DNA from 2 places in the Ureibacillus sp. FSL K6-2830 genome. Region 2 is predicted to be linked to the other one. Evidence: riboswitches for the same ligand, from Rfam matches in the RefSeq annotation. Region 2 holds a riboswitch; the other holds the start of a gene.

Region 1 (17,325 bases), 1.2 Mb from region 2:
TCTTGGTTCATTGTTTTTGCAAGTTCAGTAGCATAATAAACGGCATGGGCGCTCTCTAAAGCAGGGAGAATCCCTTCTGTTTGGCAAAGAAGTTTAACCGCCGCAAGCGCTTCTTCATCAGTTGCCATGACATATTGGGCGCGGCCAGTTTCATACAAATAGCAATGTTCTGGGCCGACTCCCGGATAGTCAAGCCCCGCGGAAATGGAGTGAGCTTCTTGTACAAATCCGTCATCATCTTGCAATAAGTACATATAAGCGCCATGCAATACACCCGTTTTTCCACCGTTAATAGCAGCTGCATGTTTTCCAGTTTCAAAGCCTTTTCCGGCAGCTTCCACACCGTATAGAGCAACCTCTTGATTTTCAACGAAAGGATAGAACATACCAATGGAGTTGCTGCCACCTCCGATGCAAGCAACAACAGCATCAGGCAGTCGGTTTTCCTTTTCGATAATTTGTTTTTTCGTTTCATCGCCAATGATCCGCTGGAAATCACGGACAATTGTAGGGAAGGGGTGTGGCCCCATGGCAGAGCCTAAAATGTAGTGGGTTGTTTCGACATTTGTCACCCAGTAACGCAACGCTTCGTTGACCGCATCTTTTAATGTTCTGGATCCTTTATCGACAGCCACCACTTTTGTACCTAATAGCTCCATGCGGAATACGTTCAATGCTTGACGCTTTACATCTTCTGCTCCCATGAAGACGATGCATTCCATGTTGAGTAGGGCGCAGGCAGTTGCAGTTGCGACACCATGTTGACCAGCTCCAGTTTCGGCAACAATTTTTGTTTTGCCCATCCGTTTTGCAAGCAATGCCTGGCCGAGAGCGTTGTTAATTTTGTGGGCTCCTGTATGGTTTAAATCTTCTCGTTTTAAATAAATTTTTGCGCCGCCACAATGCTCAGTAAGTCGTTCTGCAAAGTAAAGGGGCGTTTCTCTGCCAACGTAGTCTTTTAAATAGTAGTGAAGTTCCTGTTGGAAAGACTCATCATGTTTATATTGTTCATAAGCTTCTTCAAGTTCCAGTAAGGCTGTCATTAATGTTTCCGGAACAAATTGACCGCCAAAACGACCGAACTTGCCTTTTACTTTCGTCATGTCATTTAGCTCCTTTAACCGTTTATTGTAAAGTTGTTGCTGCTTGGATGAATGATTGAATCAGCTCACAATTTTTCTTTCCATCTTGCTCAACGCCGCTTGAAACATCTACAGCGAAAGGTTGTACCGCTGCAATCGCCTGCTGCACGTTCAAAGCATTCAGTCCTCCTGCAAGTATTACTTTCTCTTTAGGGATGGAAAGTTGATCAAGTAAAGACCAATCAAATGATTTACCACTCCCGCCAGCGAAATCTGTTCCGGGAGCATCGAATAAATAGTAATCTACGTTGTACTTGCTAGCTTTTTCAACATCGCTAAGCTCGCGGATGGAAAAAGCTTTGATAGAAGGGAGTCCTAGTTTTTCGATAAAAGTTGGTTCTTCATTGCCGTGATATTGAATGAAATCGAGTGGTACTTTTTCAAAAGCTTCTTTCACTTCATCTTCTGTCGGATTGACAAATACACCAACTTTTTTCACATGTTTCGGTACTATTTGTGCAAGTTCACAGGCCTTTTTGATGGAAATTTGTCTTTTGCTTGGCGCAAACACAAAGCCTAAAAAATTCGCTCCTGCAGCAACTGCACAATGCACGTGAACTTTTTCTTTTAATCCGCAAATTTTCACTTTCGTCATCGCTCTACATCCTTAAAGGGAGGAAGTTTTATTTGGAAAGATTTTAATGTCTCTTCCACATTGCCGCTTCTCATCAACGATTCGCCGACAAGAATTCCACGGGCTCCCGCTTTAGCAACACGTTCGGCATCCACTGTTTCAAAAATGCCGCTTTCACTGATGAAGGCTATACCTTCAACGCGATTGATTGTTTCTGCCAACTTTTCAGTTTGAGCTAAGTTGACGTGGAATGTTTTCAAATCTCTGTTATTGACACCAATCAATTTTGGTTGAAGGCGAAGGGCGCGCTCCAATTCTTCTTCGTTGTGTACTTCAACAAGTACCTCCAACCCTAAACCTGTTGCGTACTCATATAATTCCGATAAAGTTTCGTCATCTAAAGCAGCGACAATCAGCAAAATAACGGATGCACCTGCATGGAGTGCATAATCGATTTGCACTTTATCGATGATGAAATCTTTATTTAAAATTGGAGTATCTACATGATTTGCAATGCTGGCCAAGTCTTCAAAAGATCCTTTGAAAAACTTTTCTTCCGTTAAAACAGAGATGCATGCTGCACCAGCTTGTGCATATCGTTTTGCTTGTTGTACTGGGTCAGCGTCCTCATTTATGATGCCTTTAGAAGGGGAGGCTCGCTTCATTTCTGCAATAATTTGAAGAGTGTCAGATTTTCGTAATGCATCGTACAATGATGGCCGTTTTTTTAAAGGAATGTCCCATTGGGGCTTTGATTCTTTCAATTTTGGAAGAATCGCTTTTTTATGTTCAATTATCATATCTAAAATCGTCATTAAAGTGCTTGCTCCTTTATTGTGTTTTGGCTAAATTCAATCACTGCTTCTAGTTTCTTATAAGCACGACCGGATTCGATGGCATCACGAGCCATGGAAACACCTTCTTTCAATGTTTCGGCAATGCCGTAAGCGAAGAAACCGAGAGCTGAATTTAAAACGACTGCATCATAGTATGGCGAGCGTTTTCCTTTCAATAATTCTTTTAATATTTCAGCATTTTCTTCCGGTGTACCACCACGGAGGTGTGATATCGATGCAGGTTGTATACCCAGTTCTTCAATGTTGATGGTGAAAGGTTTAATTTCGCCATTTTCCAACAGGGCAGAACGGTTTCGGTGGTCGAGAGAAGCTTCATCCATGCCTTGTGATCCTGAAATAACGATAGCTCGCTTTCTCCCTAAAATACTTAATACTTTTGCATATTCCTCCACGAAATCTGGACGATTAATGCCGACTAGTTGAACCTCTAAGTCAACAGGATTTGTTAAGGGGCCAACTAAGTTGAAAATGGTTGGCTTACCAATTGCTCGTCGAACTTCACCGATGCGTTTCAGTTTTGGATGAACGGCCGGGGCATATAGAAAAGTGATTCCTTCTTGTTCCAATAACTGTACGGACTCATGGACAGTAAAATCTGTATGAATACCTAGTGCTTGTAGGACATCGGCACTTCCAGAAGAACTAGAAATTTTCCGATTGCCGTGTTTTGCAACTTTGACACCACTACTGGCTAACACAAAGGCAGAAGTTGTACTGATGTTGAAAGTTTTCAGACCGTCGCCCCCAGTACCGCAAATATCGATATAAGTATCTTTTGGAACAGGGAAATGAATGGCATTGGATTTCATCACGATGGAAAGGGCGGCAATTTCCTCTGCTGTTTCACCTTTTTCATGAAGTGCTACTAAAAATTCAGCAATTGCTTCTTTTGGTGTTTCCTCGTTAAAGATGATTTCTACCGCTTGAATCATATCGTCATAAGATAAGTTTTCCTTCTGTTGAACTCGTTTGATATAAGCTTGAATGTTCATTCTATCATCCTCCAAATTTAAAATTTGAAGTTTAGATAGAATAGCCGGTGGGAGAAATAAAAAAACCTCTGCAAAAGGGCATGAAAACCCATTTGCAGAGGACGACCTTGCTGCCGCGTTGCCACCTCTATTGAAGCAGTTATGACTTCCACCTCGGTGTGCTCACTGTCGTGAACACTTCCCAATAACGCGGGAAAGACGTCAACCACTTGCGCAGTTGCTCTCGTAAGGCCCATTCACGAAAAGGAATGCACTAGTTTCCACCAACCACTAGCTCTCTATCGCATTACACATTTCGCTACTTTTCCTTACTCATCAATTTTGCTCGGCTATTCTCAACTAAACTCAGACTCTACTCAACTAAGCTACCGGTGCGGTGATTGTGCTTCCACAACCTTTCTCCGCCACGTTTGATTTCAGTATATTTTATTCTGAAATTATATGAATGTCAATAATTTTCGGTAAATTTGGGAAGGAAAATGTTATTCGAATAAATAAGTATTTTCGAATCGATAAATTGCTAAATTCAAAAAATAATTGCTGATTGTAAAAATCAAGCAAATCCAAAAGAGTTCGTTCATTTTTAATCCTAGTATAAGAGGCCGGGGCAAAAGATAAAAAACACCATTTTCTCACGGGAGAAAATGGTGTTTTTGATAATTGAAGAAAATTGATTTCCGTTCCGGGGACGCTTTCCGCGGGCCCGGCTCGAGCCTCCTCTGATTCAATCCTTCGCTCCTTCGGGGTCTCGAAAGGGCTCGTCGCAGGAAAGCTTTGAATTTACTTCCTTGAACTTGCTCCGCTCTGCGGCTAAGCGTGCGCGACAGAAACTCGCCCCGTCACTCCAATCAATTTTTTACAAAAAATCTTTTTGCAGCTCGTTCACTTTATTAGTTAAGTCCCAGCCTCTTTATATTATTGATCGATTAAATTTTTGAAATGTAATCGTTTATCTAGCAATTGCATAATTGGAATGCCGATTAGTAAAACAACCGCTTCACCAATGGCTGTAGTTAACCACGAAAGCCAGAAGGGAAGCTCTAACGCTAACTTTAATTCTAAAGCGATAATCCACATCATGAATGTGAAGACAAATGAGTTAATCAACATACGATAGGCGATGTTTTTCACATATTTGCTAACGATGATAAGAATCGTTAAGCAAATAACGGAGTGGGCTACTCCGAAGACTAAATCAAACCAGCCTAGAGGTGAAAATAAGTTTGATATAAATACGCCTAATACAACACCTAGCATATAGCGAGGGTTAAAGGCAATTAGGTGGTTAAAGATTTCAGCGATGCGAAATTGAATATCGCCAAAGCTTAAAAATGATAGCGTATACGTTACCGCAATATAAAGTGCAGCTATGATTGCGGACATTGCCATAAATTTTGTTTTCATTAAATTTTCACTCCTTAGTTTTTTATCGTGGGATTTCGCGAACCACGGTGTGATAAGCACACAAAATATAATTCTATCATAAACAAAAAGAAAATCAAATTTAGCTTTGGAAAAAATGAACGATGATAAAGGGAAGATTTCGTACAACAAAATAAAGTTCACAATTTTGTCACAAAATATTCATTATTTCAAAAAAATAATTTATTCTAGAAAATCCTCGTAATTTAGCGATTTAAAGCGATAAATTAACATTACTAAAGTAATAAAAAGAATTTTCTTAAATTCAGAACATTCCTAATGTTATTGACTCTTGAACGATGAGAATGTAATATATCGTTAAACTCTAGCTTTATTTGAATAAAGCGAAAAAATTTTTCATTCGAAATTGTTAGTAATTTTTTGAAGGATAGCGGGGGATATTTGTATGAAAAGTAGCATGAAAAAACTATCATTTTTGCTCTTTGGTTTAATGTTGCTTCTAGCTGCTTGTGGCGGCGGCGGTAATGATACATCTGAATCGAGCGAAAACAACACAGAAAACGAAACAACAGAAGAAGCAAAAAATTATAAGATTGGTGTAACACAAATTGTTGAACATCCATCTTTAAACGCTGCATATCAAGGATTCCAAGATGCATTGAAAGATGCTGGTTTAAATGTTGAATATGATTATCAAATTGCACAAAACGATAATAGTTTGAATACGCAAATTGCACAAAACTTAGCAAGTGCAGGAGTAGATTTGATTTTCGCCAACTCCACTCCATCTGCACAAGCTGCTAAAAATGTAACAACTGAAATTCCAATTGTTTTTACATCTGTAACAGATCCGGTTGCAGCTCAATTAATTGATTCGATTGAATCACCTGGTGCAAACGTTACTGGTACGATTGACTTGCACCCAGAAGCAATTAAAACAACGGTAGAATTCATGAAAGACGCTTTAGACGTTAAATCAATCGGAATGGTTTACAACGCAGGTGAACAAAACTCAGTAGCTCAAGTAAACCAAGTGAAAGAGATTGCTGATTCATTAGGTTTAAAAGTAGAAGGTGCTACTGTATCTCAAAGTTCAGAGATCAAACAAGCTGCAGAATCTTTAATCGGAAAAGTTGATGCATTTTATATCATTACAGATAACACAGTCGTATCCGCTCTAGAATCTATTATTCAAGTAGCAGATAGCAATAAACTACCGCTTGTTGTTGGTGAATTTGACTCTGTAAGACGCGGCGGATTGTTGGCATTTGGTTTCGAGTATTACGATATCGGATATCAAGCTGGTGAAATGGCTGCAAAAATCTTAAAAGGTGAAGCGACACCTGCAGATATTCCAGCAGAATATCCAAATACATTGAAATTAGTAATGAATAAAGATGCAATTGAGAAACTTGGTCTTGAAGTGAAAGACGAGTGGGAAGCTGAGCTTGTCGAAACACAACAATAAAATATTTTCAACATGTTAGGAGAGATGATTCAATATGTTTACAGCAATGTTCGGTGCAGTTGAGCAAGGAATCATCTACGCAATAATGGCACTCGGAGTGTATCTAACATTCCGAGTGTTAGATTTTCCAGACTTGACGGTAGATGGTAGCTTTGTTTCGGGTGCGGCTACAGCTGCAACAATGATTGTTTTAGGTTATCACCCAATATTAGCTACGTTAGCAGCGATTGTCGTAGGATTTATTGCAGGATGTATCACTGGTTTGCTCCATACAAAAGGAAACATTAATCCGCTCCTTGCCGGGATTATTATGATGATTGGCCTCTATTCCGTAAACCTGCGAATTATGGGCATCTCGAGTGAAAATGCAGCAAGCCTTCCGAACGTTCCTCTACTAAATAGTGAAACAATCTTCACTAAAATTTATTCCTTCTGGGAACATTTAGGGATTGATGCATTTTTCAATAACATTTTGACGAGTTTAGGAGTAAAAAATCTTCCACAAACTTGGGAAATCCTTTTTGTCATGATAATTCTTACAACAGCAATTAAGTTCATAGTGGATTGGTTCCTCAAAACAGAGGTTGGTCTAGCGATTCGAGCTACGGGAGATAACAAACGAATGATTCGCAGTTTTTCAGCGAATACGGACACTTTAATTATTTTAGGTGTTGGATTATCGAATGGATTAGTAGCGTTAGCGGGGGCTTTAATCGCCCAATATAATAAATATTCCGATGCGACAATGGGGATCGGGATGATTACAGTCGGTCTAGCATCGGTCATTATCGGTGAAGCGATTTTTGGAACGAAATCAATCATGCGCACTACTTTTGCGGTAATAGTTGGAGCAATTGTTTATCGGATTGTACTTGCGATTGCATTGCGAGTGCCATTCCTCGATGCAAGTGATATGAAATTGATTACAGCCATTATTGTAATCTTAGCGTTAGTAGTTCCGCAAATGATTGATAAGCAAAAAGATAAGAAGAGGAAGGAGAAGCGACTGCAAGAAAAGTTAGCCGCTGCCCAACTAGAAAAGCAAGGAGGCGATCACCTTGCTTAAGCTAGAAGGCATTAACAAAATTTTTAATGAAGGTACACCAGATGAAAAGGTGGCATTGAATAATATCAATCTTCATTTAAAACCAGGAGATTTCGTAACAGTTATCGGAAGTAACGGTGCGGGAAAGTCAACGATGATGAATATGATTTCTGGGGTATTAAAACCAGATGTTGGAAAAGTATGGATAGATGGAAAAGACGTAACCCATTTACCTGAATACAAGCGTTCTCATTATATCGGGCGCGTTTTTCAAGATCCGATGGCGGGTACTGCACCATCTATGACAATTGAGGAAAATCTTGCAATTGCTTATGCTCGAAACGCCAATCGTTCATTGCGATTAGGCGTGAATCGACAACGACGTGACTTCTTCCGCACGTCTCTTGAGAAATTGCATTTAAATTTAGAAAATCGCTTAAATGCAAAAGTAGGATTGCTATCCGGTGGGGAAAGACAGGCATTGTCATTATTGATGGCAACATTTACGCAACCTGCGATTCTATTACTAGATGAGCATACGGCAGCTCTTGACCCATCACGAGCAGAATTGATTACGAACTTAACAAAGCAATTGGTAGAAGAAAATCATTTAACAACGTTAATGGTAACGCACAACATGCAACAAGCTATCGATTTAGGCAATCGTTTAATTATGATGGATAAAGGGCAAATCATTTTAGAAGTAGATGAAGTTCAAAAACCAAACTTAACAATTCCAGACTTAATGGCTGAATTCGAACGCATCCGCGGTGAAAAAATGAATTCTGACCGAGCGTTGTTGGGGTAATTAATGTTGATACAGCCAACTCTTATTATAAGGGTTGGTTTTTATTTTTTTAAATACCAAAATAAAAATGAATACTATCCTTCCAACTTGAAAAAAATAATACAAAATCTGTTAATAAAATTTAAAACCCGGGCGTTGATCACACTAAACGCTCGGGTTTCTTTTTTGTTAAATCAACAATCCAAATAAAGTGCTGTCTTTATTCACTTCTTTAAACTCAAAACCATTCACTCGCATGCGATCGATTAAACCTTCATAATCTTCCGGCTTGCTTACTTCAATTCCGACTAGTGCAGGACCTTCTTCTTTATTGTTTTTCTTCGTATATTCAAATCGGATAATATCATCATTAGGGCCGAGAACAACCGTTAAGAATTGGCGTAATGCTCCTGCGCGTTGAGGGAAGTTGACGATAAAGTAGTAAAGCAAACCTTCATATAATAATGATTTTTCTTTAATCTCTTGCATACGGCTGATATCATTATTGCCACCTGTAATAATCGCAACGGCCGTTTTTCCTTTTAGCTGATCCGCATAAAAATCAAGGGCGGATACTGGTAATGCGCCGGATGGTTCTGCAATGATAGCGTGTTTATTATATAAGTCAAGAATAGTTGTACTTACTTTTCCTTCCGGTATTGTAATAATATCATCTAAATATTTGCGGCAAATTTCATAAGTTTTTTGCCCAACAGATTGAACTGCTGTACCGTCGCAAAACTTATCAATTTTTTCTAAAGTGACAGGTCCGCCATTTTCAAAGGCTGCTTTCATACTTGGAGCGCCTTCTGGTTCAACCCCAATCACTTTTGTATGTGGTGAAATGTTTTTAATATAGGCAGCAACTCCGCTCATTAATCCTCCGCCACCGATACCTCCAAATACAAAATCAAGAGGTTCTTCAATGTCATTTAAAATTTCTACGCCCAATGTACCTTGTCCAGCGATAATATCATAATCATCAAAAGGATGAATAAAGATCATTTCATGTTCCAAACAATAATCCATCGCTGCATTTGCTGAATCATCAAATGTATCGCCAGTTAACACAATCTCCACATAATCGCGACCGAACATGCGCACTTGGTCGACTTTTTGTTTTGGAGTTGTCAACGGCATGAAAATGGTTCCTTTAATCTTTAAATGAGCACAAGAATAAGCTACCCCTTGGGCATGATTGCCGGCGCTGGCGCAAACAACACCTCTTGCACGTGCTTCATCTTCAACTTTTTTAATTTTATAATAAGCACCCCGTAACTTAAAGGAGCGCACTGATTGTAAATCTTCACGTTTTAAATAAATATTCGCACCGTACTTTTCTGACAGATATTCATTTTTTTGCAATGGCGTATGAATTACTACATCTTTTAATTGGTGCTGTGCTTTTAAGATGTTTTCAACAGTAAAGCTTTTATCCGCAACTTCCATTTTAAATTTAACCTCCGTTAGTTCCAGCATTTATTTATTTTAACATAAGATTCAGTATTTTATGAAATTTATAAATGCCATACTGTAAAGTCCCTTTATATGTATATGATTTCATACATAAAACTTTTGAAATATAAATAATATACAGAATAGTCTAAAGACAGCTTTTAAAAAAATCAAGGTATAAATCGATAAAAAAAGAAAAAAATTTGTTTATTTAAAACGTTAAAGTGTTAAAGTTATTTGAATAATCGACATGCTTCCATAAGTAGGAGCCGTATTTAAAAAACGGGGCTGGGATATAACTAATAAAGTGAACGAGCTGCAAAAAGATTTTTTGTAAAAAATTGATTGGAGTGACGGGGCGAGTGCTCCTGTCGCGCACGCTTAGTCGCAAAGCGGAGCAAGCTCAAGGAAGTAAATTCAAAGCTTTCCTGCGACGAGCCCTCTCGAGACCCCGCAGGAGCGAAGGATTGAATCAGAGGAGGCTCGAGCCCAATGTCAGAAACTTATACAACCAATAATTTACAGTTAGTAGGCAACCATCTGGCTGTCTACTTTTAAAAATACTATTCAACCTACAAAGTGTTGATAATTTTCTAAAATCGGCTAAAAAAGGCAATAGGATGCCCGGGGCTTAAATTTTTATTTTTTTAAGCCCCTAATTTATTTACATTTAATAAACAAATAGGTTATATTTATCCTATGTATTGTTTATAGACACCTTTTTTGGTTTAGGGGATACTTTGTTGAGGACAGACCATTCCTTCGTGGGTAGCTTCTCCCAGATCGAATAGGTGTCTTATTTCTTATAATCACTTTCATGATTTTTGTAAACATTCTCTCTCTTTTGATTGGACAATCTTCTAATAATAAGTGAACCATCCTATCTTTTAATTTTCCTATTAAGATATTTGTGTTTACTTGATAATCATGTTTTCGTCTTTTTTTCTTACTCTCCTCATTAATTGTTTCATTGGCATCATTTCTCAATAAACTGACCATATTCGATAAATATATTGATGCATAGAAATCTTGTTCAATTGCGATTTTCGAACTACCCGTGAAATTTTCTATTTCGATTTTATTTTTCACATCATTATATTCTGTTTCAATTCCCCAGCGTTTAAAATAAAGAGATTTAAACTCAGAGATACCAAACTCTTCCTCGGTTAAATTTGTGACAAGTATTTCTTCCGTGCCAGAATCCAGTGGGAATCTAACTACACGAGCAGTAATCACTTGTTTCCTATGTATTATATGAATGTTTTGATCAGCATCTTTCGCTTCGACAATTTCCTTTATCGTATTTTTTTGACATCGCATCACATATTTGATACCAAGGGCATCTAAATAGGCAATAAAATCTCTCGATGGATACCCTCGATCAAATAAAAAAAGATCATTTTTTAATCCAATTTGTACGAGTTCTTCAATCATATCCTTTGCACTATCTCGCTCAGCTACCTTATATGGATTGATTCTAGAAGTAATAATGATTCCATTCTCAAGATCGTAAATACAAGAGGCACTAGCTCTTGCATAACTTGTCTTATGATTTTTTCCATACCCAAAATAATTTCGAAGCTCCTCAGTATCAGGGATTTGGAGCACACTTCCATCGATTGCGCAAAGTCTAAATCCACGATAAGTTTTAAAGGAATTTTCTTCATAATACCAATTCACAATCGCTTTTGTAAGTTTTACAAAAGCGAGAGGAGAAATCTTTTTTCGTGCGGCTGAATAGCCTTGTTTGGAAATACTAATTTCTGATAAATTAAATTTGTCGAAAAAGTCGTCAAGTTCAATTTGGAGGCTCTTTTTAACAAAGTTTAAGCTAAATAGAATAGTATTTTTAAAATTTAACTTCTTTTCTTTTCGTGTAAAATACGTTTCTTTTGTCCGAGATTCAAGCATAAACATCACATCATTCAGCATCTTTCGAGTAATCTCAATTGCGCCTAAAAAAGTACTTTTCGTTTTCAAAAAAACCACCATCCTCGTTTTATTAACCAAAAATTGGTATCTAAAACGATTTTGGTGGTTTTTTATAAAATACAAGAGTCCTTTTACCTATTTTTGTGAATGTTAAATTAAAGATTAATTTTCAAATAAACTTCCATTAAATGTAATCTTAAGTTGATGACATTGGGCTCGAGCCGGGCCCGCGGAAAGCGTCCCCGGAACGGAAATCAATTCTACAATTATCAAAAAAACACCATTTTCTCCTGTAAGAAAATGGTGTTTTTTATATTTTGTCCCAAGCTCGTCATATAAGTTAAAAGATTAAGTGAGCGATGAAAGCAACTATCGGTATTGAAATGATTGTGCGAATTAAGAAGATAATAAACAAATCCCAAATTTTTAATGGAAGTTTTGTACCTAAAATCAAGCCACCAACTTCAGACATATAAATTAATTGCGTAACAGAAATTGTTGCGATAAAGAAACGAGTTAATTCAGACTCGATTCCAGCTCCTAATATAGAAGGAAGCAACATATCCGCGAATCCAATAATCATTGTTTGGGCAGCTTCGTCTGCGTAAGGAATTTGGAACAATTGCAAAATCGGTTCGAATGGCATTCCTAAAATTTTAAAGAAACTAGTATATTCTGCAAGAATTAATGCTATTGTACCGAATGCCATGATGACCGGTGTAATGGCAAACCACATTTCCAAAACATTTTTAAAGCCTGAGCGAACCACATTTAATAAATTTCGATTGCTATGGGCTTTATCTAACGCATTTTGTAGGCCAAAAGTAAATGAATTAAATCCTTCCGGAACATCTTCACGGCGACTTTCTGGAGTAGATCCGTCAAAATTCGTATCCGGTTTATTTCGTAAAGGATAGATTCTTGGCATAATGACAGCCAAGATTAAACCAACTAAAATGACCGTACCGTAAAATTGCAAGAAATAATGGCCAAGATCTACCGTTTCAACAATTACAAAACAGAAAGTAATCGAAACGACGGAAAAGGTAGTGGCGATTGTAGCAGCCTCTCTCGCTGTATAGTTTCCTTGCTCATATTGTCTACTTGTGAGAAGCACACCAATTGTGCCGTCTCCAACCCAAGAAGCCAAACAGTCAATAGCAGCTCGTCCAGGAATTTTAAAAATGGGACGCATAATTTTTACCATCATGGAACCAAAAAATTCTAATAGCCCGAAATCTGTCAAAAGCGGTAACAATAATCCAGCAAAAAAGAATAATGAAAACATCATTGTTACTAAGCCGCCATCAGGATTTAATAACAAGCCAGATGTGTTTTCACTAGTGAAGGCTTCCGGCCCGATTTGGAATATATATAACGTTGCAAATACGACCGCTAAAACTCGCATTACTGTCCAGAATGCATGAGTACGGAATAAAGCATCGAAAATCGTCACTTTTCCTGATTGCGGTACAAAGTGCATCACAATAGATCCAACAGCAGCAATAATAAAGACAACATACGCAAACCAATGGATAAAGGTTACGATATTAGCAGAAAGACCGTTCGCCAAAAGTGCGATTGGAACCTTAAGTCCATCTGGCGTACTAACAGGAATAATGAATAAAAAGATACCTAAAATCGAAAGACATAAAAATAAAAACCATGTATATGGATGAAATTTTTTTACCATAATAAACCCCTCATTAATTTTTGTTGCATATTTATACACTATAAATGGTATTTATACTGATGTCTATATAAATAGAAAAAATAATAGTATTTCGAAAATTTTATACTTTTCGTCTTTTATACTACACTAAAATAGCAAAAAACTGCATAAAAGAGAAGAGGGTAAATAAAAAAACACCATTTGTGAAAAAATGGTGTTTTTTTGATGTGCGCCCGGCATGTACATGAACTATAGGGTGTAAGTCCCGAACCCCGAAGACAGAAGTAGAGGTTAGCTCAACGAAAGGGTGTCCGTGGTGACGCGGAATCTGAAGGAAGCTGGAGGCAAAACACCGGTCAAATGTTAGCGGTATTAACTAAACGTGACGATATAGTAACGGCACATATGATTTATTTGTCAAAATTAGATGATATGGGCGTTAGTGAGAAAGAAAATGAGGAAACAATTCGCTTTGAAAGTCCTTTCAAATTTAATGGGGAAAAAGTTGTCGGATTAGTATTACCTAGGGTACAAAATTTAAAAAAAGGAAAAAAGGATCTACTGGAACTTTTAGTTTACTTTGCTGACATAGAGAAATGGAAATTAGAAGCTATGGAAGAAGTGAAGTACGATAAAATCAATATCTTGTTTTCTTAACTTGATTTTTGCAGAAACACGTAACGGATTTCAATAAAAAGTCTCGGAATTACTTTTCCCAGTATAACCATTTAAAGGTTTTTCTGGTACATTGGTTTATATTGATATTTTTAAGAAATTAATTGTAATTTCTTCACAAACCCTTCTTCGTATATAGATAGTTTTTGAAAATTATCATCATCAATTAACTCTGTGAACTTAATAGCGTCGATTAAGTATTTTCTGTTTCGATTATCTAAATCACGTATGATTCTATCTGGAAAAACGTGCTGAATTATTAATGTTGCTTTATCGAAACTAATATTTAGTTCAGGGTAATTGTACATATCAGAGGTAACTTGAAAATAATAATCTCTAACAAGTGCTGTATATTCTTTGTCCTTTTCACTATACAAAGGCATAGCACCCTCGTATCTGAATTGGATCACTGGATAACCGTTAACCATTATTGGCTGGGCGAATTGCTCGATTGGTCTGTTTAGCATATTTTTTGGGAGTTCAACTTGCACTACTTGTTCCAAATACAAACTTGTTCTTATACGTTCTAAGTTTCTTAATGTAAGTCCGATCATAGAAAACATCCTTTCTTGGAATTTTTGTAAAACACTGATTATATCAAGCTTTTTAGGTGAATACGTCAGACGTTATTCCATCTTCTTATTTCACAACGTCAGACGTAACTACAACAAAACCTTATAATATCAACGTTTGTGAAAGGAATTTACGTCATAACTATAAGGAATTAATAAAACATGATGTTATTTACTTTCCAATATTCGAGATATTCATTAGGGAACTCCGCACGATCTTCAAAAAAGTTCTTATAAGCATTTTGCAAATGGATCTGTGCATTTGCTAAAGCTAAAGAATCCACCTCTTTTAGAAACGGGAATTCTTTCTTATTTTTTGCTGGTGTCGGAAACTTTTGCTTTTTAAGCGTTTCCTTATCGTCTTTGAACTTCTCATATGTTTCTTTACGTTCTGCTAGCATCTTGTTGTAGACAAAACGAACACAACCAAAAGTTTGCATAAATCTAAATAATTATAGTTTTTGAGGACTGAATAAGGTAAAAATATTTCACTCAAATCGATTCTTCTTTCTTCATAATTCAACATTGGCCTTTCAATATTTAAAGGAGCCTCACAAACATCGTATTTTATTAATTCATTAACAGAATAACAATACTGACAAACTTTAATTTTTATCATAATCATCCCTACTTTCGTATTTTTTAAAAGGTGGCCGTGATAGATTATTTTATATATTTTCAATATTTTTCCAATTACTTGAATATATTGTAATTGTAGTAGTATATTCAAAGGAGGAAATAAAATGCGTAAAAAGATAACAAAAATAGGAGTTGCTGCATTATGTAGTGCTACGTTAATAATGCCAACTACTGCTTTTGGAAGTTCAAATGTGAATTCTATCAACAAACAAGAAATCGTTTCAAACTCATCTATCTCAAATTTCTCTAATCTAACAGATGAGTTGGTAAAAAAGGTAGACCCTTATATCGAGTTAGTTGATTTTAAATTCATAATCAACAATGAAGCGGAGCTAATGAAAAATATTACACAATCAGAATTCGAACAAGTAAACAAAATATTAGAAGAAGTTAATGCACATTTACAAACAATGAAGTTAGAATCGAAAATATATAACAAGTATTCATTAGAAACTAACGGGGATACAATTATTGTTTCATTAAACAAAGAATCATTAAACAAACCACTGAGTTCAGTCAAGACGGCTTCTAAAAGTGAAGAAGGAAAAAGAGGTATAAAAGTATATTGGAATCATGTGGAAATTTACCTTACAAAAACCGATGTTAATGCTATACTAAAAGGTGGAGTATCAGGTGGAACTGCTGCTTTAGGTGCTTTAATTGGTAGTTATGGTGGCATCCCGGGAGCTATTGGAGGTGCTGCTATAGGTGCTGCTGCTGCAACAATTATTAATGAATATATAGATGCGGTTCCACTAGTGATTTATATCCCATATTTGAACCCGACTACCGGTGTAAGAGTTTATAAACAGTAAATTAATTTTAAGTGAAAGGTGATTAACATAAAAAAAAGACTTTATCCTGCAATTTGTGCTGCTCTAGCTGTATTTTTAGTTAATTCCATCTTTGAATATTTCTTTAATGATTTATCACTTTCAATTAAAATTATATTAAATATGATATCTGCAGCAATAGGAGCAGTTTTCGGTGTTGCTATATTAAAAGAAAAACAAGACTAATACAATCAAGTAAGAGAGAATTAATCACTCTAATACAAAATTATAGGAATTAGAGAAAGAGGTCGGGACAACCCCCTCATCTAAACACATTATTTACACAGAACCCTTGGTAACTCCTATTGGAGAAACCAAGGGCTGAAAAGTCTTGAAGCTCGTTATGAAAACTTGCGTCAATGATCTTAATTGAACCGCCGTATACGGAACCGTACGTACGGTGGTGTGAGAGGACGGGAGTTAATCGCTCCCTCCTACTCGATTGTATAAAAAAGCATGCTTTTTAATTAATCAACAAACGTAATTGTATAAAACTTTTCATAATGGAACCAACTATCACTCATCGGTTGACCTTCATCAATCCGCTTTTGATTTTCTTCAACCATCCATGCTGTTTGAGAATTATGAGCTAGTAATGCTTTTAATTTATCTTCCTTGACGGTTGTAATATCAATAATGACGTCTGGTTCTCCTTTTTCAGCGATTGTATTATTGGCAAATCCGACACCGTAAACTGACGGGCGATCATCTTTCGGCATTCGGCGAACTGCCTCAACAACTGCTCGGCCAGTGGCTTCATGATCTGGGTGAACGCTGTAATTTGGCAAGAATGTGATGATGAGAGAAGGGTTCAATTCGGAAATTAAATCTTGAACGAGCTTCACCATTTTCTCATCGTCTTCAAATTCAATCGTTTTGTCTCGGAAGCCCATCATTCGCAAATCTTCAATCCCCATTGCTTTACATGCTTCTTGCAATTCTTTTCGACGAATTTCAGGCAATGATTCACGAGTAGCGAAAGGAGGATTCCCAAGATTGCGTCCCATTTCTCCTAAAGTTAAACAAGCGTATGTAACGGGAACTCCCATATTGCGATAAAGTCGAATGACGCCGGCAGATGAAAAAGCTTCATCATCTGGATGTGGAAAAACAACTAAAACGTGGCGCTGTGGTTTTAAAGTCATATTAATCCCCTCCTTAAGAAAATGGCGTTTCACTAATTTCTAGTGCAATCGCTAATTTTCCTTCGTGGTTTAACCCAGCCATTAATAGTCTACCTTGTTCATCTAATTCATAATGGGTAATCCCTTGCGCATAAACCCATCCGTTTTCTAATTT
Region 2 (16,367 bases):
AACGTTCTTTAATGAAGCTCCTCAGTTAAATGCTAACCGTAAACTCATCAAAGGCGTTATCTGTGGAGTGCGGGTAGAAGAGATTGAAGATCCTTTGATGCAGGAAATTCGCTATTTGGATAAACTTATCGATGAATTGGCAAAAGGAAAAGCGATGGAAAAAATTTTGCGAGCATAAATTAAAAGTTGTTTCTTTATCGACTAAGAGATTCACCTATATTTTCAGCCCTGAATATCCTATTCCGAGACTGAATTACGGGAGGGTATGCATGGGCTATTTTGTTACCGTTGATTCGGGTGTGAAATTATATGTGGAAGATATTAATCCTCATGGAAAGAAAACCATTGTGTTTTTACACGGTTGGCCTTTAAATCATAATCAGTTTGAATATCAGTATAACGTCTTGCCGATGTTAGGATATCGTTGTATCGGCATTGATTGGAGAGGTTTCGGAAAATCGGATAGACCTTTTGAAGGATATTGTTACAACAGGTTAGCTGATGATGTTCGTGCAGTTGTGGATGCTCTAAAATTAAACAATTTTGCATTAGTAGGCCATTCTACTGGCGGAGCTATTGCAATACGTTATATGTCTCGTCATCATGGCTTTGGTGTATCGAAATTAATTCTTGTTGCGAGTGCAGTTCCAATCGGCTTTACACAAGAGACTGCACAAAGTTTTCTTCAACTAGCATATAATGATCGACCGAAAATGATGCAAAAAGTAATCGACGGATTTTTCTTCCAATATATTACAAAAAATTTTCTGATTGGTTTATGAAAATGGGATTGGATGCAGCAATTTGGTCGACAATTGCAATCATTAATACTTTAAGAGATGAAAATTTATATGCGGATCTTTCAAAAATTCATGTGCCTACGTTAATCATTCATGGAATACATGATAAAGTAATCCCTTTTGCACAAGCTCAAGAACTCAATGAACTCATACCAAATTCGAAGGTCGTTCCTTTCCAATATAGCGGCCATGGAACGTTTTGGGAAGAACGGGATCGATTTAATGAGGTATTATGGCAATTTATTTAAGGCGGATTGGAGTGATCCCAATTCGCTTTTTGTCATTTGTCTTCTTTAGCCCAACACTGAACATGCAACTTCAACGAGGATCATTCGTCCAATCTTAGAAAAATCAATCATGCTAACATAAGATTTTGTCACTATCAAGGAGATATTTGACAATAAAGTTCAAGCGTATGATATAGTAGTTTTCCAATCGAAAATCTAAGGAAGAGAGGGGAAATGATGCAAAACCAAAGAAAGATTATACTAGATTTAGCCGTGACGTTAGATGGCTTTATAGAAGGAAAGAATGGAGAAATCGATTGGTGCATTATGGAACCAGAAATGAACTTTACGGAATTTCTCCATCAAATCGATACAATTTTTTACGGAAGAAAAAGTTATGAATTGTGGGGACAATATTCACCTGGAGAAAATGCAAGCGCAGAAGAAATAGAAATGTGGGAAATAATCGAAAGCAAAGAGAAATATGTGTTTTCTAGAACACAACAAAGTGCTGATGGGAAGGCTATTTACATCAACGGCAATGTAGTAGAAGAAGTAAATAAATTAAAAAATAAACCTGGGAAAGATATTTGGTTATATGGTGGAGCCAGTCTCATTACAACATTTGTTAATCATGATTTAGTTGACGAATATCGTTTATCAGTCCATCCAATTATTCTAGGAGAGGGGAAACCATTATTTATTGATATTCAACATAGAGTAGCACTAAAACTTGTAGAAGCAAAGACGTTTCCATCGGGAGTTGTTCAATTGATTTATCATAAAAAATAAAAATTTAATGGAGCGGAAAATAATGAAAGAATTACTCGTATTTGGTGAACTACATAAATACTTAAATAGCTTAGGTTTTATCGAATGTACTATTGCTAATAAGAGTTTATCATTAGGATATAAACCAATTACCATTAGAGGTGCTTCTAAAAAATTTGCAACTTTGAATGGTGATAAAAGATATCGTTGTTTAATTTTGCATGTTGATCCTGGAAATCCTGAATCTGCGAAAGGAAAAATCGTCCAAAAGGAGATACAAAAGATTTTAAATTTTGATATCGGGCAAATGAGAACATTTAAATTAAAAAAGCATGAAGTATTTATTCCATTTGAAGTAATAGATACAAAAGAGAAGATGGTATTATTAAAAAATTTCATAGGTAATCAATACAAGATTTTTTTAGAGAATTATTAGTAATTCTAGTTATTATTCAAAATCAATTGTTCGAATTGAATCTTATTGTAACGATTTAAATAAAATTATGGAATGGGATAATTTTTTCAAACTTTCCTCATCTCATTTCGTCAATGATTGGAAGTATCTCGAATGAAATTTATAGAAACGAAAAGAAATAGTGGGGTAATCACTATTGTCAGATTTCATAATCCTCCTTTCATGATGTATGTATCGTTCTCCATTGACAAACACTATCCTCATCATTCTTTTTTAGGATGGTGTACAGATGATACTTCGATTTGGTTATGTTTCAATGGCGCTCCCATTGTGGGAAGCGTCTCCTTCACATTCAATTACTTTTACCAACTGGAAAAAACTCGATGAAACAAGTAGAGCCGAGAAATTATTAACCATCACGGAGCGAAATTTAAAAAATACAATTCGCATTCTCCATTACAATATTGCCCACGGAATACTAGTGTACCGAATGTCTTCATCTCTCATTCCATTAGCTGCACATCCGGAAGTGGATTGGGAGTTTATCTCCCCGTTTGAACATCTTTTTAAAGAAATCGGAGAAATGGTTCGAAATTATGGAATGCGGGTCAGCTTTCACCCAGGACAGTTTACTTTATTCACAAGTAAACAAGCTCATGTAACAAACAATGCCATTGTGGATATGACCTATCATTTTAAAATGTTGCAGGCAATGGGGCTAGAAAAAGAGGCAATGTTAAATATCCATGTAGGAGGAGCTTACGGGGATAAAGATGCATCTATTTCTCGATTTTATCAAAACTTCCAAAAATTAGATTCAACAATTCGCTTGCAAACGACTCTGGAAAATGATGATAAAACCTATACAGCAGAAGAGACATTAGCCATTTGTGAAAAATTAAAAGTACCTTTTGTATTTGATTACCATCACTATATAGTAAATAAAGGAGACTGTGAATTAGAAGAGTTGTTGCCAAGGATTTTTGCGACTTGGGAACATACAGGGAAAGTTCCGAAATTTCATTTATCATCACCAAAATCTGAAAAAATGTTACGGGCACATGCGGATTATGTTGATATGGATTTTGCTTTTCCATTAATTAAAGCCTTAAAGGATTTCGGAAAATCTGCAGATATTATGATTGAAGCAAAAGCGAAAGATCTTGCATGCCTCCGTTTTGTGGAGGAGCTAGGGAAATTGCGCGGCTTTAAGCGAATCAGTGGTGGGATAATTGAGATTTGAAATGGCAATCCATTGATTATCTCATTGCTTTTTTAATAAACTTTCTAAAAAAATTTGACCTTTTTCACTATATTCTATAATATTACTAAGTAAAGTTGAATACCCGACTAGAACGGGAGAGGTTCATAGCATAACCCTCTATAAAAAACTATGAAACAATGTTATTTCATCAGTTTTAATAGAATGAATTGGGTTTACCTCTCTTGAAAATGTTGGGAAACATTTTGCAAGGAGGTTTTTTTATGTCTAGTCGCAAATTAGAAGATGGTTTAAAGGATTTGACGCTGCTCGGTAATCAAAAGACGTCATATCCAACAAAATATGCGCCAGAAGTATTGGAAGCAGTGGATAATTTACATGTCAATCGGGATTATTTTGTAAAATTCAATTGTCCTGAATTTACTAGTCTTTGTCCGCTTACACAGCAGCCGGATTTTGCAACGATTTATATTTCTTATATTCCGGATAAAAAATTGGTGGAAAGCAAATCGCTGAAATTATATTTATTCAGTTTTCGAAATCATGGAGATTTTCATGAAGACTGCGTAAATATCATTATGAATGATTTAATTGAATTATTAGATCCAAGATATATTGAAGTGTGGGGGAAATTTACTCCGCGCGGGGGAATTTCCATCGATCCATGGTGCAACTACGGAAGACCTGGAACGAAATATGAAGAAATGGCAAATTACCGTTTAATGAATCATGATTTATATCCAGAAAAAGTGGATAATCGATAATTGAATAACAGAGGTTCTTAGCTACCCTCTATAAAAAACTAAGAAGAAACAGCATTTCCTTCTTAGGATGCTGTTTTTTTCTTTATGAAGGAGTGTCTTTAATGATATTAAAAGAAGAAAAAGCAATCGTCGTATTTAGTGGTGGACAAGACAGCACGACATGTTTGTTTTGGGCAAAAGAACAGTTTAAAGAAGTGGAAGCTGTGACGTTTGATTATGGTCAAAGACATCGATTGGAAATTGAATGTGCAAAGGAAATCGCAAAGGAAGTAGGAGTGAAGCATCACATTCTTGATATGTCCCTTTTAAATCAGCTAGCTCCAAACGCACTAACACGGGATGATATCGAAGTTGAGGAAGGGAAAGATGGCGAGCTTCCTTCTACCTTTGTGCCGGGGCGCAATTTGCTATTCCTTTCCTTTGCAGGGGTGTTAGCAAGCCAAGTAGGAGCAAATCATATCGTAACAGGCGTATGTGAAACGGATTTTAGTGGCTATCCTGATTGCCGTGATGTTTTTATCAAATCGTTGAATGTAACAATGAATTTAGCGATGGATGATACGTTTGTCATTCATACGCCGCTCATGTGGTTAACGAAAGCACAAACATGGGAACTGGCAGATCAATTAGGTGTGCTTGATTTTGTACGAAACAATACATTGACTTGCTATAACGGAATCATTGCAGATGGCTGTGGAGAATGTCCAGCATGTAAGTTGAGAAAAAGAGGTCTTGATGAGTATTTACGTTCTAGAAAGGGTGCTTCACATGTTAGATTTTAGAATTGTTGATAAGCTTCAAAAACTAGATGAAGATATTCAAAGAGACCAATTGAGATATCACTCGAAGCGTGTGCTCGTCAGCAAGGAATTTACTTTTGACGCAGCTCATCATTTACATGCTTATGATGGGAAATGTAAAAATCTCCATGGCCATACGTACAAAGTGGTGCTGGGCGTCAGCGGCTATCCGGACGACCGGGGATTGGTGATTGATTTTGCCGATCTTAAAAAAATCTGGAAAGAAAAAATAGAAATCTATTTGGATCATCGTTATTTAAATGAAACGTTGCCCCCGATGAACACAACGGCTGAGAATATGGTCGTTTGGATTTATGAAAAATTGGCGGAAGCGTTGCAGGAGAAAGGTTTTGACGGGGCGCGGGTGGAATTTATTCGACTCTATGAGACTCCTACAAGTTATGCAGAAGCTAGACGGGAGTGGATGGAAGATGAGTAAAATCCCCGTCATCGAGATTTTTGGACCGACCATCCAAGGGGAAGGGATGGTCATCGGGCAAAAGACGATGTTTGTCCGCACGGCAGGTTGTGACTATTCCTGTTCCTGGTGCGATTCTGCCTTTACTTGGGATGGCAGCGGCAAAAGTTTGATTAAGCAAATGACAGCGGAAGAGATTTGGACTGAGTTAAAAGGGCTAGGAGGAAATGGATTTTCTTTTGTTACCATTTCTGGTGGAAATCCTGTATTGATTCGTCATCTAGAGGCATTAGTTCGGATTTTAAAGGAAAATGATATAAGAATTGGCGTTGAAACGCAAGGGAGCAGATGGCAAGATTGGCTGTATGAAATCGATGAATTAACGATTTCCCCTAAACCGCCAAGTTCTGGGATGAAAACGGATTTTACGGTGCTTACTGAAATCATAGATAAGCTAAATGCCCGAAACGGCAACCAGCACATTTCATTGAAAGTCGTTGTATTTGATGAGGAAGATTATGAATATGCAAAAAAAGTACATTTAAGATATCCGACTATTCCATTTTTCTTACAGGTTGGCAATGATGACACAACTACAAAAGATCAAACGAAACTCGTTAGCCATTTACTGAAAAAATATGAAAGGCTCATTAACAAAGTAATGGCAGATGCGGAATTACAAAACGTGAAAGTACTGCCGCAACTCCATACCCTTGTGTGGGGGAATAAAAGAGGGGTTTAAAATATCTCTCCAAGTTATCGGATTTTGTAAATCAAATTGTGATCGTTAAGACTGCTTAAGTGCTATGCTATTTAAGCGGTCTTTTTTTGATGGAGTAAGGGGCTTTTACATCTATATAAAAAGAATTGGGCGTCCATTCTAATAATGTCAAATCGAATGACGCCCTCTTTTTAAGAAATAAAATTTAACGCTTTTCTACAAATAATAAAATCAATGTTGCTACAGGACCTAAAAATAGGGAAAGCAAAAACCAGTTCAATCCAGAGCGATTTTTTCCTTGTGCCAGACCTGCATTTATTAATGCCAAAGTTCCCCAACCAACCACATATTCGTTTTCCATGACGGCCTCCTAAATAAAATGGTAAAAGTATGTATTTATATTATTCTATAATATCTAGTTGTCCTTCACCAATGCTAAAGCAATTCCATGTACAAATACATAAATATTAAGACATTATTCTCTCGGTGCAAATAACATGACCGCAACACCAGCTAAGCATATTGCAGTTCCTATCCAATCATAAATATCCGGGGTTTTCTTATCAACGCTCCATCCCCAAAGCACTGAAAGAAAAATAAATACGCCTCCATAAGCTGCATAGACTCTGCCGAAGTTTGGAAAGGATTGGAATGTGGCGATGACCCCATATAGGAATAGAACAATTCCACCAATTAAACCTAATAGAGCGGAACGATCTTCTCTTAACCACTGCCAAATTAAATAGCCTCCCCCAATTTCTGCTAACCCTGCAAATACAAAAAGTACAATTGCTTTAATCAATTTATACACTCCCTAATAATTAAAACTCTATTAAATATATTCGAAGATTGTTTTGCATTCTATTATTTATATTTCCTATTAAGATTTCTCCCTCTCAATTCATTACATTTGATAGAAAAAGAATAGTTCTCATTAAACATAAAATAGTTCTACAGTGCATATATCATAATAAAGCTATTCTATTACGAAGGTTAAATATTTATTTCAAATTGATTAGTTATTATAGCAAACTCTATTAAATTTCTTCTAATCAGCATAAGCGGACTCAACATACAAACCAAAGTCTGAAATCGGAGAAATTAAATGAAACATTTATTAGGGAGGAATGTTATGAGAAAAAATTGGTTTAATTTCTTAATGATTGCATTAGTCTTCTTACTTGCAGCTTGTCAAGAAAATGCTAACGCACCAGCAAAAGAAGATGCAACGACTAATGAAGGAACGCAGTCTGGTTCAGACCAGCTAGTTGTTGCAATACCAGCAGATGTTACATCTTTAGATCCTGCCATCACGATGGATAATACAACTTGGAAAGTTGTCTATAATGTTTATCAAAGATTAGTAGATTATGATGGGGCAACAACGAATATTAAACCTGGACTTGCAAAAGAATGGGAAGTAAGTGAAGACGGAAAAACTTGGACTTTTTATCTAGAAGAAGGTCATAAATTTTCTGATGGTACACCAGTGGATGCGGAAGCGGTGAAAGCTAGCTTTGAGAGAACATTGAAAATCAACCAAGGACCAGCAAGTGTATTTAGCATGGTTTCTGAAATTGTAGTAGAAGATCCATTGACTGTGAAATTTATATTATCTGAACCATTCCCGCCGTTTTTATCAACTCTTGCAGCAAACTACGGAAATATTGTAAACCCGAAAGTTATGGAACAAGACCAAAATGGAGATTTAGGGCAAAACTATCTAGCTAGTGCAACGATGGGTAGTGGTCCATATAAATTAACGGAATGGAAAAAAGGAGAGTCCATTACATTAGAGGTAAACGAACATTCAAAAATTCAACCTCATTTTAAAAAGGTTTTATTCAGAATTATTAACGATCCATCTGTTCAACGAATGCAGTTAGAGAAAGGTGAAATCGATATTGCAGAAGGAATCCCAGTAGATCAAATCCATACGCTAGAAAATGTTGAACATGTAACGATTTTGCAAGAACCTAGTTTACTAGTTGACTATGTATATATCAATACGAAAAATGGAAATCCTGCGCTACAAGATAAACGGGTAAGACAAGCACTAAACTACGCAATTGATTACGAAAGTTTAATTAGCGGAGTGCAACTTGGATTTGCGACTCAAATGCACGGACCAATTCCAGAAGGGCTTTGGGGACATGACAAATCGGTGAAACAATATAACCATGATGTGGAAAAGGCTAAACAATTATTGCAAGAAGCAGGAGCGGAAAATCTCGAGTTGACATTACTATATTCTGATAATAAGTCATGGTGGGAGTCAGAAGCGATTACAATTCAAGCAAATTTAGCGGAAATTGGTGTGAAAGTAAATCTAAATAAAGTTGCTTATGCTACTTCTCGTGAAATGATGGATAAAGGTGAATTTGATTTGATGCTAGGCGTATGGAGTCCAGACTTTGGTGACCCATATATGTTCATGAACTATTGGTTTGATTCAGAAAACCATGGTTTAGCAGGAAATCGTGCATTCTATACAAATCCTCAAGTAGATAAGTTATTAAGAGAAGCTGTGGCGAAAAATAATCAAGAAGTTCGCCATAATCTTTATAAACAAGTTCAGGATATTGTGTTAGAAGATGCACCCTATATTTTGCTTTATCAAAAAGACTTTATTTTACCGATGAACAAACGAGTAAAAGGATTTGTTTACAATCCTATGTTAGAAGGACAGTACAATTTGCATGAGATGTCTAAATAAAACGGGGTGGCATACATGCTCAAGATAATTGTGAAAAGGCTTGGATTATTAGTTTTTGTTATTTTTGGAGTGACATTGGTGACATTCTTTATGTCCCGTGTCATTCCAGGTGATCCTGCTAGTATGATTGCTGGACAAAGAGCAAGTGAAGAAACATTGCAATCCATTCGTAAACAATTGGGTCTAGACCAGCCAGTCTGGATCCAATATTTCAATTATATAGGTGATTTATTAAAAGGAGATTTAGGTACATCTATTCGAACACAACGCCCTGTTTTAAATGATTTACTTCAATTTTTCCCTGCTACTTTGGAATTGGCAATTGCAGCTTTTTTCATTGCGATATTAATAGGGATTCCTCTTGGGGTGTTAGCTGCACTTAAGAAAAACACTTTTTGGGATCATGTTAGCCGCGTATTTTCCATTAGTGGGGTTTCCATACCAGTGTTTTTTAGCGGATTGGTTGCCATTTTAATTTTTTATGGAATGTTAGGATGGCTGCCTTCAAACGGAAGAATTGGAACAGATGTAAACCCACCAACACATATTACAGGATTTTACATTATTGATAGCATTCTGACTCTAGACACTATTGCGCTAAAAAGTAGCATCAAACATTTATTGTTGCCGGCCATCGTATTATCTTTTGCACAATTGGCTGTAATTACAAGACAAGTACGTGCGAGTATGTTGGAAGTAATGAAACAAGAATATATAAGAACAGCTATTGCAAATGGAATTCAAGGCAGATTGTTAATTGTTTCCTATGCGTTGCGAAATGCATTAATTCCTACAGTGACAGTAATTGGTGTAGCCTTTGGATCTTTGCTAGGCGGAGCTATTGTAACGGAAACAATCTTTGGGTGGCCAGGCATGGGGAAATTTGTTGTGGAGTCTATACAATATTTAGATTTTCCTGCAATTATGGGCTTTACGATTTTTATTGGAGTTGGATATGTGTTGATTAATTTAACAGTGGATATAATTTATCTGATTTTAAATCCGCAGTTGAAGCGATAAGGGGGAAATTATGGTAAGCAGATTCTATAAGTTGGAAACTACAAAAAATCCCTTCTGGTATAAATTGAAACAAAACAAAATGACCCTCGTTGGTTTAGCAATTTTATGTATCATTGTGGTCCTGTCGATACTCGTGCCTTTTATTTCTCCCTATGATCCAAACAAAATCGATTTAGCAAATAAGTTTCAACCACCGTCAAATAGTCATTGGTTTGGTACCGATGAAGTAGGAAGAGATATTTTTACAAGAATTTTTTATGGTGCCATCTTATCCCTTGGGCTTGGTATAGTCGTTATTTTTATTGCAGCTTTGGTCGGTCTTATAATTGGCAGTATTTCAGGTTATCTTGGTGGAATTGTGGACACCATCATTATGCGACTTGTCGATATGATTTTGGCATTCCCAAGTTTAATTTTAGCGATGGCATTGGCGGCAGTATTAGGACCAAATTTACAAAACGCCATGCTTGCCATTGCCATCGTAAAAGTTCCTGTCTATATACGACTAGCAAGGGCTGAAGCACTAGGGTTAAAAGAGAAGCTTTTTGTGAAATCAGCAGAAACTTTTGGAATTTCTAAACCATTGATTATCATTAAACACATTATTCCAAACGCAGTTTCACCGGTAATTATTCAAGCCACTCTTGATATAGGAGATACGATTTTACTAATTGCAACTCTAGGTTTTTTAGGGTTAGGTGCACAACCTCCAACGCCTGAATGGGGTGCGATGATTAGTGTAGGCTGGACATACCTTTTAACTTATTGGTGGTATCCAGTATTTCCTGGGCTATTTTTATTTTTAGCTGCTGGGGCTTTGAATTTAATCGGTGATGGAATTCGAGATGTACTTGATCCGAAATCTGCTCGTTAGGTGGTGTTGAGGTGTTACTTGAAATCAAAAACCTGCATGTGAATTTCCGGGGGTTATATGGCATTACTGAAGCTTTAAAAAATATGAATCTTTCAATAGACTCAGGTGAAATTGTCGGGATTGTTGGGGAGTCAGGGTCTGGAAAATCCATTACAGCTTTATCAATATTAGGATTACTTGAAGAAAATGCCATAATTGTGCAAGGGGAAATTTATTATAAAGGGAAAAATTTACTAAAGCTTAAGAAGAAAGAGTTGCATGCATTAAGAGGAAAAGAAATCGGAATGGTGTTCCAAGAACCAATGACCGCTTTACAGCCGACGATGAAAATTGGACAACAATTATTTCATGTCATCAAAAAACATAGACAATTGCCAAAACAAGAAGCGAAAGAAGCAGTGATTAAAGCTTTGCAAGAAGTTCATATAGATCAACCAGAACTTGTTGCTAACAAGTATCCCTTTGAATTAAGTGGTGGAATGCGCCAGCGAGTCGTTATAGCTCTTGCGATGGCTGCCCCTCCGAATTTATTAATTGCCGATGAACCAACAACAGCATTGGATGTAACGATACAATATGAAATTATACAATTAATTAAAGAATTAAATAGAAAAAGAGGAACTTCAGTATTATTTATCTCCCATGATTTAGGCGTTGTGAGTAACATGTGTGATCGGATTATCGTAATGTATGCGGGCGAAGTGGTGGAAAGCGGTAAGACAAGAGAGGTGTTAATTCACCCACGCCATCCATATACAAAATCACTATTAAAGGCCTTGCCTGATTCTGTTACTCCAGATGAGCCACTACAAGCTATTGAAGGTGAATCTCCAAATTTATTGAAAAGGCCTGTTGGATGTGCCTTTTCCGATCGTTGCAATCAAGTTATGGATATTTGCAAGAGTAACCATCCGCAATTAAAGGAAATCGAGCCAGGTCACCATGTGTCTTGTTGGCTGGAGAAGGTGACAGTATGATTGAAATTACAAATCTTGAAAAAATATATAACACGAGAAAGCAAACGATGAAAGCTGTAAAATCTGTGAATTTAACGATATGTGAGGGAGAAGTGTTAGGGATTGTTGGAGAATCTGGCTCAGGAAAAAGTACATTAGGGAAAATGATAGTTGGATTGGAAGCCCCGACAAGTGGAACGATTACTTATAAAGGAAAACCATTATGGAAGAATAATAAATATGAAAGAACAAGGCCAGGGGAAATTCAAACCGTTTTCCAAGATCCTCAAAGTTCTTTAGATCCGAGAATGCGGGTAAGAGATATTATTAAGGAACCTTTACATGGTTTACCAAAACCCGAAAGAAAAGAAAAAGGAGAGTTAGAACGACTTATACAGTTGATAAAACGAGTTGGACTAAAAGAGGAACATTTAGACCGTTTTCCCCATGAATTTAGCGGTGGACAGCGGCAAAGAATTGCAATAGCACGCGCACTTATTACAGACCCTTCTTTTATCGTTTTAGATGAACCAACTTCAGCATTGGATGTTTCCGTGCAAGCGCAAGTGTTGAACCTATTAAAAGAATTGCAGAAAGAAAGACAGTTAACGTATTTATTTATTTCTCACAATATGGCCGTCATCCGTTATATGTGTCAAAGGGTAGCGGTGATGTATAAAGGGGAGATCGTGGAAGTTGGGGAAACCCAGAAGGTCTTTGAGCATCCAGAACACCCATATACGAAAAAGCTTCTTTCTTCGGTGTTAAGTGTGAACATTGAGAGTTATGTGTAATAAGGCTATCTTGTGGGAACAAAGCATATGAAATTAAACGCACCTCGAATGAATTCGTAGGTGCGTTTATTATGCATTAATATAATCGTTATTATCTTGGTTTATTGTTTGAGCAGCACTTTGAAATATTTCCATATATAAGTCTAATATTTTTCTATTACATAAGCAGCTACACACTAATTAAAAATTTTTAATTTTTAGAATATATAGAAGAGGTAGATAATAAGAGGTGATCCCCCTTGTACTAGAATAATTTTTTGATTTATTATATAGACAACATCAATTCTAATCGATGTAAAGGCTAAGAGAAGAAGGAGACTTGACATGAAGCACATTTATACTGGTAAAACGAAAAATGTTTACGAACTAGAAGACGGCAACTACTTATTAGAATTTAAAGATGATGTAACGGGCGTTGACGGAGTTTTTGACCCAGGTGCCAATTCGGTTGGGTTAACAATTGAAGGTGCCGGACTTGCAGGCTTAAAATTGACGAAATATTTCTTCGAATTGCTAAATGAAAAAGGCATCCCAACGCATTTTATTGAAGCGGATATCGATAAAAAGACGATGAAAGTGAAACCGGCGGAAACATTCGGCAAAGGCTTGGAAGTGATTTGCCGCTTCCGTGCAGTGGGAAGTTTCTTACGTCGATATGGTTTATATGCACAAGAAGGGCAGCCACTTGATGCATTTGTGGAAGTAACAATTAAAGACGATGAAAGAGAAGACCCACCTATTAGCGAAGATGCTTTAGATATGCTTGGTATTTTATCAAAAGATGAATACAAAGTATTAAAAGAACTGACACAAACAATCGCTGGCATTGTAAAAGAAGAATTGGCGAAAAAAGACATCGAATTATACGATATTAAATTTGAATTCGGCCGTGATCGTGAAACAAAAGAAATCTTATTAATTGATGAAATTTCTGGCGGTAACATGCGAGCTTATAAAAACGGAGAATATATTGAGCCGTTGCAATTAGAAAAATTAATTTTAGAAGGTTAAACATAAGAACCCTTGGTAAGAGTGCCAAGGGGTTTTTATAAGAATAAGATAGCCAATTAAAATGCGATTTTTTAGCGGTAGGGATTTCTAGTCCATTAGTTGAAGTTATTCCAACAATGAATTAATATTTTCTAGAATATGATTGTATTTAATGTTAGGGGTGCGAGGAATGAGAAAAAAAGTTGTTTTAATCAGTACTGGTGGAACAATCGCTAGTGGTATAAATCCTGAAACAGGTCTTTTGTCTTCCGGGATGTTAACGGGTGAAGAACTGTCCAAACAATGTGTTTTACCACAATACATCGAATTGCAGGTAGAAACCATTTTCCAATTACCGAGCAATGAAATGACATTTGACCATTTAGTGCGTTTAAAAGAGAAAATTGAAAATGTATTTGAAAAAGAAGAAGTAGCAGGAATTGTTGTCACTCATGGAACAGATACGTTAGAAGAAACGACATACTTTCTTGATTTAACGATCCATGATGAACGCCCAATCGTAGTGACAGGAGCGCAAAGAAGTCCAGTAAGTATTGGCACTGACTCATTTGCTAACTTGCGCCAAGCCATCATTTTGGCTGCAAGCGAAGAAGCAAGAAGCTTAGGTACGGTCGTGTTATTTAATGAAAAGATTCTTCCTGCCCGCTATGTGAAGAAACATCATGCTTCTAATGTGGACGGCTTCAACGCGCCGGGGTTCGGCCATTTGGGGTATGTGGATGAGGAAGAAGTCATCCTTTACGGGAAAGCGGTGAAAAAGGAAACGTATGAGCTGAAGTCCGAATTGCCTTATGTGGAAATCATCAAATGTTCATTGGGCTCCGATGGCCGCTTGATTAAGTATGCGGTGGAGACGGGAGCAAAAGGCATTGTCCTTGAAGCGTTCGGCCGTGGACAAGTCCATCCAGCTGTTGCGGAACAAGTGCAATATGCGATTGAAAAAGGCGTCGTCGTGGTGGTGACAACAAGCACGGCGGAAGGAAACGTCAAAGTGGTGTACGATACACCAGGAACTGCCTACGACTTACAAAAGAAAGGTGCCATCCTCGGCCGCGACTACGACAGCAAAAAAGCCCGCATGAAGTTGGCGGTGATGATTGCAGCAGGTGTGGGGGAGATTAAGGAAAGATTTTAATACAAGTGGAAAATTATGTAAAAAGCATCTCTGTTCATGAACTGTGGATGCTTTTTATTTTTTGGAAAAATTATGAAAATCATAATTCACTAATTTGCATTTATATAATAAATTTGTAAAATTTAAGAAAAAATATAATTGACTGCTGTAATTTTTCGCATGATTGTATATGAAACAACAAAAGTAGAATTTATGAATCATGTTTTTTTGGATATGCTTATAAAGAACTTTGGAATGAAACTGGCGATCCATTATGGGAATTTTTGTATCAATTTTCTAAAGCTAAACAATATAAAGCTAAGTAATAAATACTGTCTTTGTTATTAAAATTATAGTAGTTTTTTGGGTGGAGTGGGTAGTATATAATTTGACTCACTCTTTCCCATAATCTTATAAAAGAGGATGTTTCTGTATGGATATTTATGTATGTATAGATTTTTTTGCCGAATATTCTTTAAAAAGTGAACTCGAAAGACTTTTTGGAAAATTTGATATTTCATTAAACTTTCCGGATAAGCCGAAAATGGGGACTGAAGTATATCTTCAGGTTCCAATCCGACTCAACGGAAAGGTAGGAATAGATACAATTTCTTATATCACTTCTCATTTAAAAAAAGAATACCAGATTTCATGTGGTGAATCATTTTCTTGCAGGTTTAATTATTTAGATTTTGAACGATCGCCTTTTTTTAGGTTGGTTTCTACAGGTAATTCATCAAAAGCGTTTTTAGAACACAAAGAGGATGGAATTGAATGGAAGACGATTTGCCCATCTTGCGGCATTCAGGAAAAAGTTCAGACTTCCCCTTTAGTCATGGATACTTCAAAAGTGGGGGATCGATATATGGTCAATGTCGGTGTCGATTACTGGGTTGTATCGGAGAAAATGGCGTATTTAATGAAAGAGTGGGAAATAACAGGGTACGAATTGAGAGAGGTGATACATAGCGGTAAAAAGCCTGCACAGCCCGTATTTCAAGTGATTCCTACAAATGTTCTTCCATCATGGAGTTCCGAAATGAAACATTATTATTTTATTACGGAACCGGAAGAACGATGTCAAACGTGTAACATTAGAGGACGGATTGATTATCCATATCACTATAATAAAAGGGATCTTGAACAATATCCTATTAAAGATATAAATATCATGAAAGAGTTGAAATCTAATGGAAGCTGGGCGTATAGACCTGTATTTCTGAGTAAAAAATTTAGAGATTTGTTAATTGAAAATGGCATCACTCGGGAAGTTATAAATAGAGACGATGATAATTACAAATCAAGAGATTGGTTGTTTGAACCGGTTGTTATAATTGAATGAACAATAAATACGGTTAATTGAATTACGTGTATTTCTTTGAGCTAACTTGGCTTTTTACGTTAAGTAGCTTATATTTTTACATATTATTTTCCCATTTCCACTATTGAGATATCAGTTCATCTTTACAGTATGGTGTTTATGGCAAACTAAATTTCTACTTGCCAAAAACACGCTGGGTTTATTGATTTTGGATGATGTCTGAGGATGAGTACAAAAAAAGAATGGCATTCGTATAATCGGAAAATAAAAAAGAATCTGTTATATTTTTTAAAAAGGTTCAGCTAAACTATCGGAAGAAGATCAGTGGCATTTACATCCTTATTTAGAAATGTATGAAATAAGCCTCTCATGGTTTCAAGAGGAGAAGAATGATCAAGATGATTAAAAATTAAAAAGGGATTT

Evidence for each region. A riboswitch is a leader RNA that binds a small molecule or an ion and turns the genes downstream of it on or off. The one in region 2 is predicted to bind preQ1.
Region 1: linked by a shared signal. The riboswitch ahead of NSU17_RS05500 (QueT transporter family protein) and the one ahead of queF (preQ(1) synthase) in region 2 are both predicted to bind preQ1.

The regions. Positions count from the first base shown of each region.
Region 1 is NZ_JBBOQR010000001.1:1,114,327-1,131,651, reverse strand. It holds gene trpB (tryptophan synthase subunit beta) at 1-1,103, opposite strand, end outside; gene NSU17_RS05515 (phosphoribosylanthranilate isomerase) at 1,126-1,737, opposite strand; gene trpC (indole-3-glycerol phosphate synthase TrpC) at 1,734-2,531, opposite strand; gene trpD (anthranilate phosphoribosyltransferase) at 2,531-3,565, opposite strand; T-box leader at 3,660-3,890, opposite strand; gene NSU17_RS05500 (QueT transporter family protein) at 4,481-4,969, opposite strand; PreQ1 riboswitch class I at 4,978-5,021, opposite strand; gene NSU17_RS05495 (ABC transporter substrate-binding protein) at 5,394-6,416, shown strand; gene NSU17_RS05490 (ABC transporter permease) at 6,451-7,482, shown strand; gene NSU17_RS05485 (ABC transporter ATP-binding protein) at 7,475-8,269, shown strand; gene ilvA (threonine ammonia-lyase IlvA) at 8,438-9,697, opposite strand; gene NSU17_RS05475 (IS4 family transposase) at 10,412-11,692, opposite strand; gene NSU17_RS05470 (YjiH family protein) at 11,976-13,328, opposite strand; gene NSU17_RS05465 (hypothetical protein) at 13,668-13,964, shown strand; gene NSU17_RS05460 (hypothetical protein) at 14,075-14,536, opposite strand; partial or broken gene NSU17_RS05455 (helix-turn-helix domain-containing protein) at 14,755-14,991, opposite strand; gene NSU17_RS05450 (hypothetical protein) at 15,298-16,008, shown strand; gene bshB2 (bacillithiol biosynthesis deacetylase BshB2) at 16,494-17,171, opposite strand; gene NSU17_RS05440 (YojF family protein) at 17,185-17,325, opposite strand, start outside.
Region 2 is NZ_JBBOQR010000001.1:2,320,739-2,337,105, forward strand. It holds gene NSU17_RS11450 (DUF2200 domain-containing protein) at 1-178, shown strand, start outside; partial or broken gene NSU17_RS11455 (alpha/beta fold hydrolase) at 270-1,048, shown strand; gene NSU17_RS11460 (dihydrofolate reductase family protein) at 1,265-1,819, shown strand; gene NSU17_RS11465 (hypothetical protein) at 1,842-2,234, shown strand; gene uvsE (UV DNA damage repair endonuclease UvsE) at 2,503-3,456, shown strand; PreQ1 riboswitch class I at 3,569-3,614, shown strand; gene queF (preQ(1) synthase) at 3,699-4,199, shown strand; PreQ1 riboswitch class I at 4,204-4,247, shown strand; gene queC (7-cyano-7-deazaguanine synthase QueC) at 4,301-4,981, shown strand; gene queD (6-carboxytetrahydropterin synthase QueD) at 4,968-5,438, shown strand; gene queE (7-carboxy-7-deazaguanine synthase QueE) at 5,431-6,159, shown strand; gene NSU17_RS11495 (hypothetical protein) at 6,344-6,499, opposite strand; gene NSU17_RS11500 (YnfA family protein) at 6,614-6,940, opposite strand; gene NSU17_RS11505 (ABC transporter substrate-binding protein) at 7,271-8,854, shown strand; gene NSU17_RS11510 (ABC transporter permease) at 8,870-9,874, shown strand; gene NSU17_RS11515 (ABC transporter permease) at 9,885-10,748, shown strand; gene NSU17_RS11520 (ABC transporter ATP-binding protein) at 10,760-11,725, shown strand; gene NSU17_RS11525 (ABC transporter ATP-binding protein) at 11,722-12,498, shown strand; gene NSU17_RS11530 (phosphoribosylaminoimidazolesuccinocarboxamide synthase) at 12,823-13,509, shown strand; gene NSU17_RS11535 (asparaginase) at 13,679-14,644, shown strand; gene NSU17_RS11540 (hypothetical protein) at 15,057-15,965, shown strand.